2 regions of the Streptomyces sp. NPDC060205 genome follow, and region 1 is predicted to be linked to the other one. Evidence: riboswitches for the same ligand, from Rfam matches in the RefSeq annotation. Region 1 holds a riboswitch; the other holds the start of a gene.
What was found. A riboswitch is a leader RNA that binds a small molecule or an ion and turns the genes downstream of it on or off. The one in region 1 is predicted to bind ZMP and ZTP.
Positions count from the first base shown of each region.

Region 2: it holds a riboswitch for ZMP and ZTP, as region 1 does, so the genes downstream of both, ACFWGJ_RS15985 (glycine hydroxymethyltransferase) here and ACFWGJ_RS41080 (bifunctional 5,10-methylenetetrahydrofolate dehydrogenase/5,10-methenyltetrahydrofolate cyclohydrolase) in region 1, are expected to answer to the same signal.

Region 1 covers NZ_JBHWZP010000467.1:194-5,588, reverse strand. The annotation lists gene ACFWGJ_RS41100 (hypothetical protein) at 1-163, opposite strand, end outside; gene ACFWGJ_RS41095 (hypothetical protein) at 342-641, opposite strand; gene ACFWGJ_RS41090 (hypothetical protein) at 834-998, shown strand; gene ACFWGJ_RS41085 (hypothetical protein) at 1,266-2,093, shown strand; ZMP/ZTP riboswitch at 2,254-2,340, shown strand; gene ACFWGJ_RS41080 (bifunctional 5,10-methylenetetrahydrofolate dehydrogenase/5,10-methenyltetrahydrofolate cyclohydrolase) at 2,361-3,215, shown strand; gene ACFWGJ_RS41075 (CU044_5270 family protein) at 3,246-4,298, opposite strand; gene ACFWGJ_RS41070 (RNA polymerase sigma factor) at 4,291-4,902, opposite strand; partial or broken gene ACFWGJ_RS41065 (cbb3-type cytochrome c oxidase subunit I) at 5,008-5,395, shown strand, end outside.
Region 2 covers NZ_JBHWZP010000075.1:24,143-31,447, reverse strand. The annotation lists gene ACFWGJ_RS16000 (hypothetical protein) at 1-745, opposite strand, end outside; gene ACFWGJ_RS15995 (hypothetical protein) at 870-1,226, shown strand; gene ACFWGJ_RS15990 (glutathionylspermidine synthase family protein) at 1,288-2,475, shown strand; ZMP/ZTP riboswitch at 2,566-2,652, shown strand; gene ACFWGJ_RS15985 (glycine hydroxymethyltransferase) at 2,684-4,129, shown strand; gene ACFWGJ_RS15980 (hypothetical protein) at 4,238-5,128, opposite strand; gene ACFWGJ_RS15975 (hypothetical protein) at 5,367-6,272, opposite strand; gene ACFWGJ_RS15970 (RNA polymerase sigma factor) at 6,265-6,933, opposite strand; gene trpS (tryptophan--tRNA ligase) at 7,047-7,305, shown strand, end outside.

The DNA.
Region 1 (5,395 bases):
ACACCGTGACCTCGTTCTCGTCGAACTCCAGCCCGGCGCGGCGCAGGAACTCGACGATGTCCGGGAGGTTCATGGCGGTGCCGACCGGCTCGCCGTGGACCGTCACGCGCCGGCCGCCGTCGCCGCGCGGCGGATGCACGAGTACTGCGGGGTGTTCCGACATGCCCTCAGCCTCGCCCGGACCGCCCGCACGCGCATCCGGACAGGGCCGATGACCACCGGATCGTCACCGGGCCTCACTGCGACACACACGGCGAGGGGCCGCCCCGGTGCGCGACGGCCCCGTACCGGACAGCCCAGAACCGCACGGCCCGGCAGCGGACGACTCCGTACGCGCGGGCTCAGTACTCGATGGCGGGCAGCAGGCCGGTGACGGGGGCGGCGAGGTCGGTCACCTGGTGCAGCTGCTCCAGCTGGTAGAGGCCGTTGAGCTGGTTGAGCTCCTGGATGCCCTCGGAGATCTTCGGGATCTTGTTCCTGTGCTCGACGGGGAGGTCGCTCACGGCGATCTGGTCGAGCTCCGCGATCGGGTCCAGTTTTCCCGTCTCGGGGACCGTGGCGGCACCCGCGGACGGTACGGCGAGACCCGTGACGCTGATGGCGAGGCCAACGGCGGCGACAATACGTCGTGTTGAGATCATGCTTTCAGCAACGGTGACAAGCTGCCCGCGGACACGGCCCCGCCCGGCCCCTCACCCGACAGGCGCATCGTCACGGCTGCGCTTGCCGAGGTTCCCGGGCCGGAGGAGTCTCGAAGGGGAGGCCTCCGCGGCCCGCCCGGCGCACGCACCGCGGGCCACGGCCTTCGCCAGTGGTCCACAAGGAGGTCCGTCATGGACACCGCGGCAGGCCCCGGCTTCGACACCGCAGCACTGCGCCGGGGCATCGAGGACCAGGACGCGACGGCACTGCTGTCGCTGTACGCGGCCGACGGGGAACTGCGCGACGGCAGGCTCGTCGAGCAGACCGTGCCGCAGGCCCGGGACGCCGAGGAATGACGCCGAGGATCCGGATCACCTCGCGTCTGACCTGGACCTTCTCGGCCCGGCTGAGCCCAGGGCCGGCGGCGCGGCCCCGGCCGGCTCGCGGGACGGGCCGACGCGTGTCCGCTTCGCTCCTGCGGTCGGCACTGCGGGCGGCGCGTTCCCGCCGGTGATCCTTCCGACGCGGTCCGTCCACGGCCGCGCGGCGGCGGTGGCCCGATGTCCTGAAGTCGCGCAATGGTTTCCTTGTGGATGGTTTTTCTGCTCACTACCTTCCTCGCCATGACAAAGACGAGCACGCCGCACGCCGCCCTCCCGGTGGACGAGGTCACCGCCGCGGCACGTGAACTGGCCCGGGCCGGACGGTGGCAGCGCGCGTTATGCCTCCTCGACGCCACCGTCACCTCCGAGCCGCGCGACCGGGCGGCTCTCGCGCTCACCGGGGCGCAGATCGCCCTGGAGCGCGACTGGTTCGGCGGTACGGACACCGCGGACGCCCGGATCGCCGCCGCGGACACGGCGATCGGGCGGCTCACCGAGCCGGTCGGGCTCTGGGACCTGGACTTCGTACGGCTGCGGCATGCGTATTTCCGGCTGCTGCTCGGGGACGGTACGTTCCGGTTCGGTCCGGCGGGCAAGGACCCCGAGGAACTGGCGGAACTGCGGCGGCGGGCCGAGGAGTTGTGCGAACGGGCGGCCGACGACGTACGCCGGGGGTGGGCGCGGATGTATCTCGGGCTGATCGTCGACAACCTGTTCGCCGAGCGGGACGAGGCGCCCGCGCACTACGAACTCGCGCTGGACGCCGGGGAGTCGGGCGACGACCTGCTGGCCCGTGAGGCGCTGCGTCATCTCGGGGACCACGACCACGACAACCTCGACCACGACCGGGCGCGGGAGCGCTGGACCCGGGCGACCGCGCTCGGCGCCCGTGCCGGGAACGTCCCCGGCACCCTCTCCCAGCAGATGCTGCTGGCCGTCCTGGCCCGCGACACGGGCGACGAACCGGCCGCCACGGCCCTCGCCACCGAGGTCGCACGCTGGGCGGGAGCGATCGGAGCGGTACGGGTTCAGGCCCAGGCAACCGCGTTCCTGACGAGCGAGACCTGAAGCCCCGCCCCGAGCCCCGCAGGGGCGCGGGAAAGGGTACGGCGCCGAGGCGTGCCTCTTTCAGGAGCGCGGGGAACTGCGCGACCAACCCCCACCGGCCGGCAGACACATCCGACACCTGGCGAAGCCCGCACCAGCACTTACGGCGAGGCGTAAAATAGCGGCAGGCCGTAACTGGCGCTGAGGTGGACCACCACCGGGGAGCGGCCCGACGCAATCGTCTGAGCCGCGCGCCTGGGCATCTTCCACGACGCTCAGGAGCGGCACATGTCCCAGGCCACACTCATGGACGGCACCGGTCTCGCCCGGCGGATCGTCGAGCGGACGGCGCAGCAGGCGGCCGACCTCACCGCACGCACGGGGGTGACGCCCTGTCTTGCCACCGTGCTGGTGGGCGAGGACCCGGCATCCGTCACGTACGTACGTATGAAGCAGAACCGTTCCCGCAAGGCGGGGATCGCCTCGCGGCACGTGTCCCTGCCCGCCGCGACCACGACCGCCGAACTGATCGGCACGCTCACCGAGCTGTCCGCCGATCCCACCGTGCACGGCATCCTGCTCCAGCACCCCATGGGGCACCACATCGACGAACGGGCGGCCTTCGAGGCGATCGCCCCGGAGAAGGACGTCGACGGGGTGACCCTCGCCTCCTTCTCCGCGATGAGCTTCGGACTGCCCGGCTTCTCCTCCTGCACCCCGGGCGGGATCATGCGCCTCCTCGACGCGTACGACGTCGATCCCTCCGGCAAACGGGCCGTGGTGGTGGGCCGCAGCGCGATCCTCGGCAAGCCGGTGGGGATGCTGCTGCTCGGCCGCGACGCCACGGTGACGTACTGCCACTCGCGCACCCCGGCCGCCGATCTGTCGTCGGTCCTGCGCGAGGCGGACATCGTGGTGGCCGCGGTGGGTCGGCCGCGGCTGGTCCGCGGGGAGGACATCAAGCCGGGCGCGGTCGTCGTCGACGCCGGGTACAACGCCGGAAACGTCGGCGACGTCGACTTCGACAGCGCCCGTGAGCGCGCCTCACTGATCACTCCCGTGCCCGGCGGGGTCGGTCCGATGACGATCGCCACGCTGCTGTCCCAGACCGTCGAGGCGGCCGTCCGCCAGACCGGCGCCTGATCAGGGGGCACGCGTCGAGGGGCGGGGCCGTCAGCGGATCCACGCGCTGTACTGCATGACGTCGCCCGTCTCGACGCCGTACTCGGGCTCGTCGACGGCCGCGGTGTCCTCCAGACCGAGGACGGTGCCGTCGGCCGGGTCCATGATCAGCATCCGGCGGTAACCGGCGCCGTCGTACACGTACGCCTGGCCGAGCCGGCCGAGGCGGTCGGTCACCTGGCCGACCGGCCTCAGCCCCTTCGCGTCCGCGAGGAGCCGTGCGAGCGCGGCGTTCTCGCGGGCGCCGAGGGTCCAGGTGTCGAGCAGCACCGCGGTGGCGTCCAGCAGTTCGCCGGTGGTCGGCGGGCCGTCGAGGTGCTGCGCCTCCCGCAGGTACGCGCGCAGCCGCGCGGTGTCGTGCGGCGGCGGTGACTGGGGCGGGGCGTCGCTCCAGCTCGGCGGGAAGGTCTGCTCGCTGATGACGTGCCCGTCGTCGACCAGGCGCGGGCCGTCGTCCGCGTCGGTGAGGACCCGTCGGCCGGGGTGGCGCGGGTCGGTCGCGACGACCAGCTCCGTGTGGCTGTCGTCGGCGTTCCAGCGCACGACACGTTCCACGGGCAGGGTGATCGGCGGCCCGTCCTCCGACATACCGACGCTCCACGACTGCACGTGCGTGCCTTTGCGCAGCCCTTCCGAACCGTCGCCCGCGTCCCGCTCGGCCCGCTCGGCCCTCTGGACCAGCGTGTCGAGGGGTACGGGGGTGGAGTCGGCCCGGACCACCAGCGGGCGGGGCGCGGCCACCGCCGGGGTGGTGTTCGGACCCGCGAGGAGGAGGGCGGTGGCGGTCAGGGCCACTGCCACGGTCGCGGCGAGCGCCCAGACGAGGCGGGGGCGGCTGCGCCGCGGCCCGCGCTCGCCACCCGTGCCCGGGCCTGTGGCCGGGCGTGTGGCCGGGCCTGTGGCCGTGTCTTCTCCGGCGCCGGCGCCTGCCATGAGGTGGTTGAGTCGCCGCTCGCCCTCGTGGCCCAGCGGGCCCTCGCCGAAGCGGGGGTCGTCACCGGGCACGGGGTTGGCCCGGCGCAGCAGTTCGAGCTCGTCAGCCATGGAACTGCTCCTTCGAAGTGTCGGTGCCGGAGTTCTTGCCGGAGTTCTTGCCGGAGTCCGTGCAGGAGTCGGAGTCGGCGGCGCCGGGGCCCGGGGGCACCACGATGCGCATGCGGTCGATCTCCGTTCTGAGGCGGCGGCGGGCCCGGTGCAGCCGCATCGCCGCGGCCCGGCTGCCGCAGCCGAGGGTCACGGCGATCTCGTCGACCCCCAGGTCCTCCCAGGCTGCGAGCCGCAGCACCTCCTGGTCGGCCGGGGAGAGACGGGCCAGCGCGTCGTGCACCCACTCGGCGGGCCGCTCGGAGTCCGGGCTGTCCACGATCTGCCTGCCGTGCGCGGTCTCGTCGTTCCCGAGCCGGTCCATGAGCCGCCGGCGGCGCCCGTAGCCGCGTACCGCGTTCGAGAGGCAGTTGCGTGCCACGCCGTACAGCCAGGGAAGAGGGGACGCGGGCAGGTCGGACCGGCGCCGCCAGGCGACGGTGAAGACCTCCGCCACCACTTCCTCGACTTCGCTCGTCCGGCCGTCCAGTCGCCGCGCAACATAGCGGCTGACCGCCCAGTAGTGCTCGCGATAGGCAGCGGCGAAGATCTCGTCGTTGCTCATGTTCCGTACGTGTCCGGCAGGTCCTCGATCGTCACACCTGTTTCGGTGGTCCTTGTCGCTCCGCCCGGGTGTGACGTCGGAGGGGCCGGCGGACACAGGCGGGGCATGGAGAGCAACACTGTCATCCCGGCGCCCGCGCCCCCACGGCCGGGGCGCCGTCCCGGCCTCGCCGCCGTCCGTCGGCTGACCACCACGGACCACAAGACGATCGGCACGATGTACCTGGTCACGTCGTTCGCGTTCTTCTGCATCGGCGGCGTCATGGCGCTGCTGATGCGCGCCGAACTGGCCCGTCCCGGCACGCAGATCATGTCGAACGAGCAGTTCAACCAGGCGTTCACGATGCACGGCACGATCATGCTGCTGATGTTCGCGACGCCGCTGTTCGCCGGCTTCACGAACTGGATCATGCCGCTGCAGATCGGCGCGCCCGACGTGGCGTTCCCGCGGCTGAACATGTTCGCCTACTGGCTGTACCTGTTCGGCTCGCTCA
Region 2 (7,305 bases), on a different contig from region 1:
CGCGGGTACGGTCGCCCAGCCAGACCACGCCCACCACGGCCGGCCCGATGGTCTCGCCGACGACCAGCCCCGCCGTGGCCGTCGTCACCGAGCCGCGCTGGAGCGCCGAGGTGAGCAGGATGAACGCGGCGCCTCCGCCCAGCAGCAGCGCGTACGTCGCCGGATCGGTGAAAAGCGTCGCAGGGGCGGGCCCGTCGATGAGCCGGACCGACACCTCGACCACCCCGAACCCGCACCCCGCGCCCAGGCCGAGCGCGAGCGCCCGCCCGCGTCCGGGCAGCCGCCCGGCGAACGCCCCGACGAGCAGGACGGCGAAGGCGGTGCCCAGCATCGCGTACGTGAGCGCCGTCGAACCGGCCCTGTCCCCCTCCGCGCCGGACGCCAGCCCCAGCATCGCGAGCCCCGCGCACACCACCGCGACCGCGCCCCACTCGATCCCGCTCAGCCGTACGCGGAGGAGCCACGCCGCCACCACCGCCGTCACCGCGAGACTCGCGGCGAGCGCCGCCCCCACCGCGTAGATCGGCAGCGACCGCAGGGCCGCGATCTGCAGCACGAACCCGACCCCGTCGAGCGCGAGCCCGGCGAGATACCGCCACTCCCGCACGGCCCGCAGGAACAGCGCGGCGTCCACCCCGGAAGCCGCCTCGGAGGACTCCGTCCCCGGCCCGGCCGCCCGCGCGGCGATCGCCTGCAACACCGTCGCCGTCCCGAAGCACACCGACGCACCAAGGGCACACAGCATTCCAAAGAGCACAAAGTGACTTTAGAGGAGGGGAAGTTGGGGTAGCCGCTTGTACAACCGGGGCACGTGATCTTTACGCTGTCGGACTGACGAGCCCGTTGGACGGGCCGAACGGGGGAGAGACATGGCGGAGCAGCGCAGAAGACTACGGTCCAGCACGGTCGTACTCGGTGGCATGGGCATCCTCGCGACAGCCCTCACCTCGTGCGGGTCGGATCCCGACCGCCGCTGTGTGGACCGCGACAGCTACGACTACACGGGCGGCTACAAGGTCGTCGCCGACAAGAACTGCGCGTCCGGCTCCGGCTCCACGTCGTCGGGCAGGAAGCGCGGGACGAGCGGGAGCGGCAAGACCGACGCCGCCTGGTACTACGACGCCGACGTCTCCGCTGGCCGCGCCGAGGACGGCACCTTCAGCCGCAGCGAGGCCGTCGACCGGGACGGCTTCGGCTGCTCGGGCTCGGGCAGCGGCGGCGGCTGACCGGGACACGGAACGCACTCACGGATCTACGGACTACTGACGGATCTACGGACACACGACTGTGGAACGCCGAACCATAAAACCCCGCCCCGACTGGCAGCGAACGGTCGAGGAACAGGGCCTCATCTATCCCCTCACCCGCTACCCGGACGACTCCCTGCGCCCCTACTGGGACGAGTCCGCCCACTACGTCTTCTCCCTGCCCGAGGTCGAGGCACTGGAGGAGGTCGTCGAGGAACTCCACACGATGTGCCTGGCCGCGGCCGAGCACATCGTCACCGAAAACCGCTTCGCCGACCTCGGGATCACCGACCCGCGCGTGGCGCAGCCGGTCGCCGAGGCCTGGCGTCGCCGCGCCGAACTCCCCTCCCTGTACGGGCGTTTCGACCTCCGCTACGACGGCACGGGCCCGGCGAAGCTCCTGGAGTACAACGCCGACACCCCGACCTCGCTCGTCGAGGCCGCGAGCCCCCAGTGGTTCTGGATGGAGGAACGCTTCCCCGGCGCCGACCAGTGGAACTCCCTCCACGAACGGCTCGTCGAAGCCTGGCGCAAACAGGCCTCCCTCCTCCCGCCCGGCAGCCCCCTCTACTTCGCGCACTCCGCCGCCGACGAACTCGGCGAGGACCTCATGACGGTCGGCTATCTGAAGGAGACCGCGGAACAGGCCGGCCTCGACACCGCCTGGATCGCGATGGAGGAGATCGGCTGGGACCGCCTCTCCGGACGCTTCGTCGACAAGCAGCTCCGCTTCATCCGCAGCTGCTTCAAGCTCTACCCCTGGGAATGGCTCACCACCGACCGCTTCGCCCCGCACGTCCTCGCCACCCTCGACAACGGCGGCGGCACCGGCACGACGATGTGGATCGAACCCGCCTGGAAGATGCTCCTCAGCAACAAAGCCCTCCTCGCGATCCTCTGGGAGCTGTACCCGGACCACCCGAACCTCCTCCCCGCCTACCTCGACGGCCCCCGCGAACTGGCCACCACCAGCGGATACGTGGCCAAACCCCTCCTCGGCCGCGAGGGCGCCGGCGTCACCATCCACGAACCCGGTTCCGGTCCCGTCGCCCTCCGCGAGGAGACCTGCTGCTATCAGGAGCTGGCACCCCTGCCGTCCTTCGACGGCAACCGGGTCGTCCTCGGCGCCTGGGTCGTCGGACACGAGTCGGCCGGCCTCGGCATCCGTGAATCGTCCGGCCTGGTGACGGACGAATACGCGCGCTTCCTGCCGCACGTGATCCTGTGACCCACGGCGGGGACCGGTCCCGACCGGGCCCTGCCGTCGCTCGCATGGTGGACGGCGCGCCCTCTCCCGTGGACCCTCCCGGTACGCTGATCCACGGGCCGTGACTGGCGCGCTGGGATGGGATCGACCATCGGGGAGCGGCCCGGGAACCGTGTGCCGTGCGCCTGGGCCGAACCGTGAACGCCGAACGCCACGTCCGGAGGCCGTCATGCCAGAGCCCCTTTCCACCGAATCCACCGCCTTCCGTAGCGCCCTCGAAGTGATCCGTGCCGTCGAACCCCGGATCGCCGACGCCATCGGGCAGGAGGTCGCCGACCAGCGCGAGATGCTCAAGCTGATCGCCTCCGAGAACTACGCCTCCCCGGCCACCCTTCTCGCGATGGGCAACTGGTTCAGCGACAAGTACGCGGAAGGCACCGTCGGCCGCCGCTTCTACGCCGGCTGTCGCAACGTGGACACCGTCGAGTCCCTCGCCGCCGAGCACGCCCGCGAGCTCTTCGGCGCGGAGCACGCCTACGCCCAGCCGCACTCCGGCATCGACGCCAACCTCGTCGCCTTCTGGGCCGTCCTCGCCCAGCGCGTCGAGGCCCCCGCCCTGGAGAAGGCCGGCGTCCGCAACGTCAACGACCTCTCCGAGGCCGACTGGGCCGAGCTGCGCCAGGCATTCGGCAACCAGCGCATGCTCGGCATGTCCCTGGACGCCGGCGGCCACCTCACCCACGGCTTCCGCCCGAACATCTCCGGCAAGATGTTCGACCAGCGCTCCTACGGCACCGACCCCACCACCGGCCTCATCGACTACGAGGCCCTGCGCGTCACCGCCCGCGAGTTCAAGCCGATGATCATCGTCGCCGGCTACTCCGCCTACCCCCGTCTCGTGAACTTCCGGATCATGCGCGAGATCGCCGACGAGGTCGGTGCCACGCTCATGGTGGACATGGCCCACTTCGCGGGCCTCGTCGCCGGCAAGGTCCTCACCGGGGACTTCGACCCGGTCCCGCACGCCCAGATCGTCACCACGACCACCCACAAGTCGCTGCGCGGCCCGCGCGGCGGCATGGTCCTGTGCGACTCGTCGCTCGCCGACCAGGTCGACCGCGGCTGCCCGATGGTCCTCGGCGGCCCCCTTCCGCACGTCATGGCCGCCAAGGCGGTCGCCCTCGCCGAGGCACGCCGCCCCGAGTTCCGCGACTACGCCCAGGCCGTCGTCGACAACGCCCGCTCCCTCGCCGAGGGCCTGATGCGGCGCGGCGCCACGCTGGTCACCGGTGGCACGGACAATCACCTCAACCTCATCGATGTCGCCTCCTCCTACGGCCTCACCGGCCGCCAGGCCGAGTCGGCCCTGCTCGACTCGGGCATCGTCACCAACCGCAACGCGATCCCCGCCGACCCGAACGGCGCCTGGTACACCTCGGGCATCCGCATCGGCACGCCCGCGCTGACCACCCGGGGCCTCGGAGCCACCGAGATGGACGAGATCGCGGGCCTCATCGACCGCGTCCTCACCACCACGGAACCGGGCACCACCAAGAAGGGCACCCCTTCCAAGGCCCAGCACGTCCTCGACCCGAAGATCGCGGACGAGATCTCCCACCGCGCGACCGATCTCCTCACCGGCTTCCCGCTGTACCCGGAGATCGACCTCGGCTGAGTTCCCGGCCACCGGGGCCCGACTGTCCGGGCCCCGGCCACCCCGTCCCCCGGCCACCTCGGCCCCCGACCCCGCCGACCGTGGCCACCCCGGCCCCGGCCGGCCGTCTCACAAGTCGATCAGCTCCTGTCGTGACTCCCGCGGCGGCCCCGGCTCACGCCCGGCCGCCGCGCGGCGTATCAGCAGAGTGCCGCCCGAGCCGAGGACGACCCCGGCCGCCAGGCCCGACGCGACCCCCGGCGCCGCCCACCACGCCCGGCCCCCGGCGCGGGACCCGGCACCCACGACGGGTGCGGAACCGAACAACTGCCGTCGCTCCACCTGGTCGTAGACCGACCGTGGTGCCCGGTGCCAGCGGATGTCGTCGTCGTTCACGTCGAGTGCCGGGTCGGACCGGATCCAGGGCGTGCCGTCCTTCGCGAGGAACACCTGGTCCTGGCGCCCCATGAAGATGTCGCCCCCGGGCGCACTGTCCGTCTCCGGCCAGCCACCCACTCCGGTCGTCCCCCAGACGACCGTGGCCCGCACGGCAGGGAAGCGGCCTTCGAGCCAGTCCTGCGGAACCTTCTGCGTGCCGGTGGCCGTCGGTCCCGTCAACTGCCAGAGCCGTGCGAAGTCCGGCTCCCCTGACCTCACGCTCGTGGTCCGTCCCGAACCGTCGCCCGCCACGACGACCGCGAGATTCGGTGAGCCGCCTTCCGTGGCCGAGCCCGCCGAGTGCGCCGACGCCGCCCCGACCCCCACGACCAGAGCGAACGCGGCGGCCACAGCGACGACGGCGAACACGGCGACAGCAGCGAGCACGGTGCACGCCCTGAACACGGCGACCGGCGTGCCCGTACCCGAGCCGGAGCCGGAGCCGGAGCCGGAGCCGGAGCCGGAGCCCGAGCCCGAGCCGGGGCCCGCGCCTGTTCCCGAGCCCGCCCCCGCGCCTGTTCCCGAGCCCGAACCCGAACCAGCACCCGTTCCCGCCCCCGGCCGGACCACCCCCTCAGCCATCGCTCGGCCCCCGCCGAGGCCACCACGTGCCCATCTCTCCTCGCATCCCCACCACTCCTCGCCCCCGCGCCCGCCCTGCTCCCCGGCGCCCCCGTACGCCCCGCACCCCCGCACCCCCGCACCCCCGCACCCCGCGGTGCGGTCCGTCCGCGACCGTCTGTCACTTCTGGTACACCGCTCGACCCGCCGGGGTTCCTACTCCGCGTCCACGAAAAAAATCCGCCCCGACGCGAACCCGCTACGGCAACGACCTCGCGATCTCCACCGCCCGCGTCCTCGACGCCACGCCCTCCAGCCGGAGCGTGATGTCGCCCCCGTGCATCCACAGCAGCGTGGGGCCGGCGGTCCGGACGGAGCGAGTGAAGTCGCCGTCCGAGTCCACCAGCCAGAGCCGCAGCAGATGCGGCTCGGAGAACCACAGCGCCCGGCCGCCGGCGAATTCCGCGTCCTCGTCCAGCGGGACGTACTCCGGCGGCTCCGGCACGACCTTCGCGAAACCGGGGCTCAGCGACGCCGGATACTCGTCGAGCCGGATCGTGTGCCCCCGCTCGCGCCAGCACAGGCTCATCAGGAACCGCTCCTCGGGCTCCCGGGTCACCGTCACCACGTCCGGGCGCCCGAGGGCAGGCGGTGTGCGGGGCGCGAACCCGGCCCGCCGGCCCGCCTCGGCGAGAGTGAGGGACGGGCCGCCGCAGCCCGGCACCGCAGCACCGGGCGACGGCTTCACCGAAGGGTCGTGCCGCACCTCGACCCCGCCGAAGTCGAACCAGTCGACGACCGCGGCGCGCACCGGAGGCGTGAGCACGAGGACCGTCAGCAGACCGCACAGACCCGCGGTCAGCACGCGCCCGCGCGACCGCACCCAGCGGCGCAGCGCCCGCAGCCGCTCGGCCGGGGCAGGCGGCTCGGCCACGGGGGTCGGCACGCGCTCGGCGAGTATCTGTTCCAGCACCCGCTCGACCATCGACTCGCCGCCCGGGTCCCCGGGCCGGTCCATCGACCGCCCGAGCGCCCGCAGCTCCTCCGTCAGCCGCGTGACACCCTCCCGCTCAGGCCCCGGCCCATGGACGCCCCCCTTGTCCCGCCCGGACCGCCCCACGTCACCGGAGGCCTCCCCGCCCCCGTCCTCGTACCGCTCACTCATGCTCGTCACCTCCTTTCCGTGCCCTCTGACGCTGCGGTCCCTGCGGCTCCTGCTGCTTCTCAAGCTCCTCCAGCCGCTCCCGGTGCGGTCCGAAGTCCGGGAGGAGTCTGCTCAGCTTTCGCAGGGCGCGGTTGAGCCGGGATTTCACCGTCCCGCGCGGCCAGCCCAGGGCCTGGGCCGTCTCCGACTCGTCCATCTCCAGCAGATAGCGGTAGGTGACGACCAGGCGGTGCTCCTCGCCGAGGCTCTCCAGCGCGGTCAGCAGTGCCGTCCTGCGCTCGGTCTCCAGCGCCGCGGTCGCCGGGTCCGCCGATTCCGGTATCAGCGGCTCCGCCTCCACGAGCGCGGCCTCGCGGCCGGCCAGGGTCCGCTGCCGCAGCGCCGTCCGCACTGTGTTCCTCGTCTCATTGGCGACGATCGAGAGCAGCCACGGTCGGAACGCCGCGCCGTCCCGAAAACGCCCCAGGGAGCAGTAGGCCTTGAAGAAGGCCTGCTGCACCACGTCCTCCGCGTCCGCCCCGGCCCCCAGCGCCGCGGCGGCCCTGAGCGCGAGGCCCGTATGGGCACGCACCAGCTGCGCGTACGCCTCCGGCTCTCCGGCGCGCACCCGTGCGATGACCGCGTCCTCATCGACGATGCGGCCCCCCTCCCGCGCCTCCACACCTGTCCCCGAACTCGTCCCCACACTCTTGTTACACCGCCGGAGACAGATCGGTTCCCACCTGTTTCCGACCAGTTCCGGAGCGGCCCCCGACACCTGAGAGAATGGTGAGCATGGCTCTTGACCGTCCCCGTGTGCTTTCTGGAATCCAGCCCACCGCAGGCTCGTTCCACCTCGGCAACTACCTCGGCGCCGTCCGCCAGTGGGTGGCCCTGCAGGAGTCCCACGACGCCTTCTACATGGTCGTGGACCTGCATGCGATCACCCTTCCGCAGGACCCCGCCGACCTGCGCGCGAACACCCGGCTCGCCGCCGCGCAGCTGCTGGCCGCCGGGCTCGACCCCGAGCGCTGCACACTCTTCGTCCAGAGCC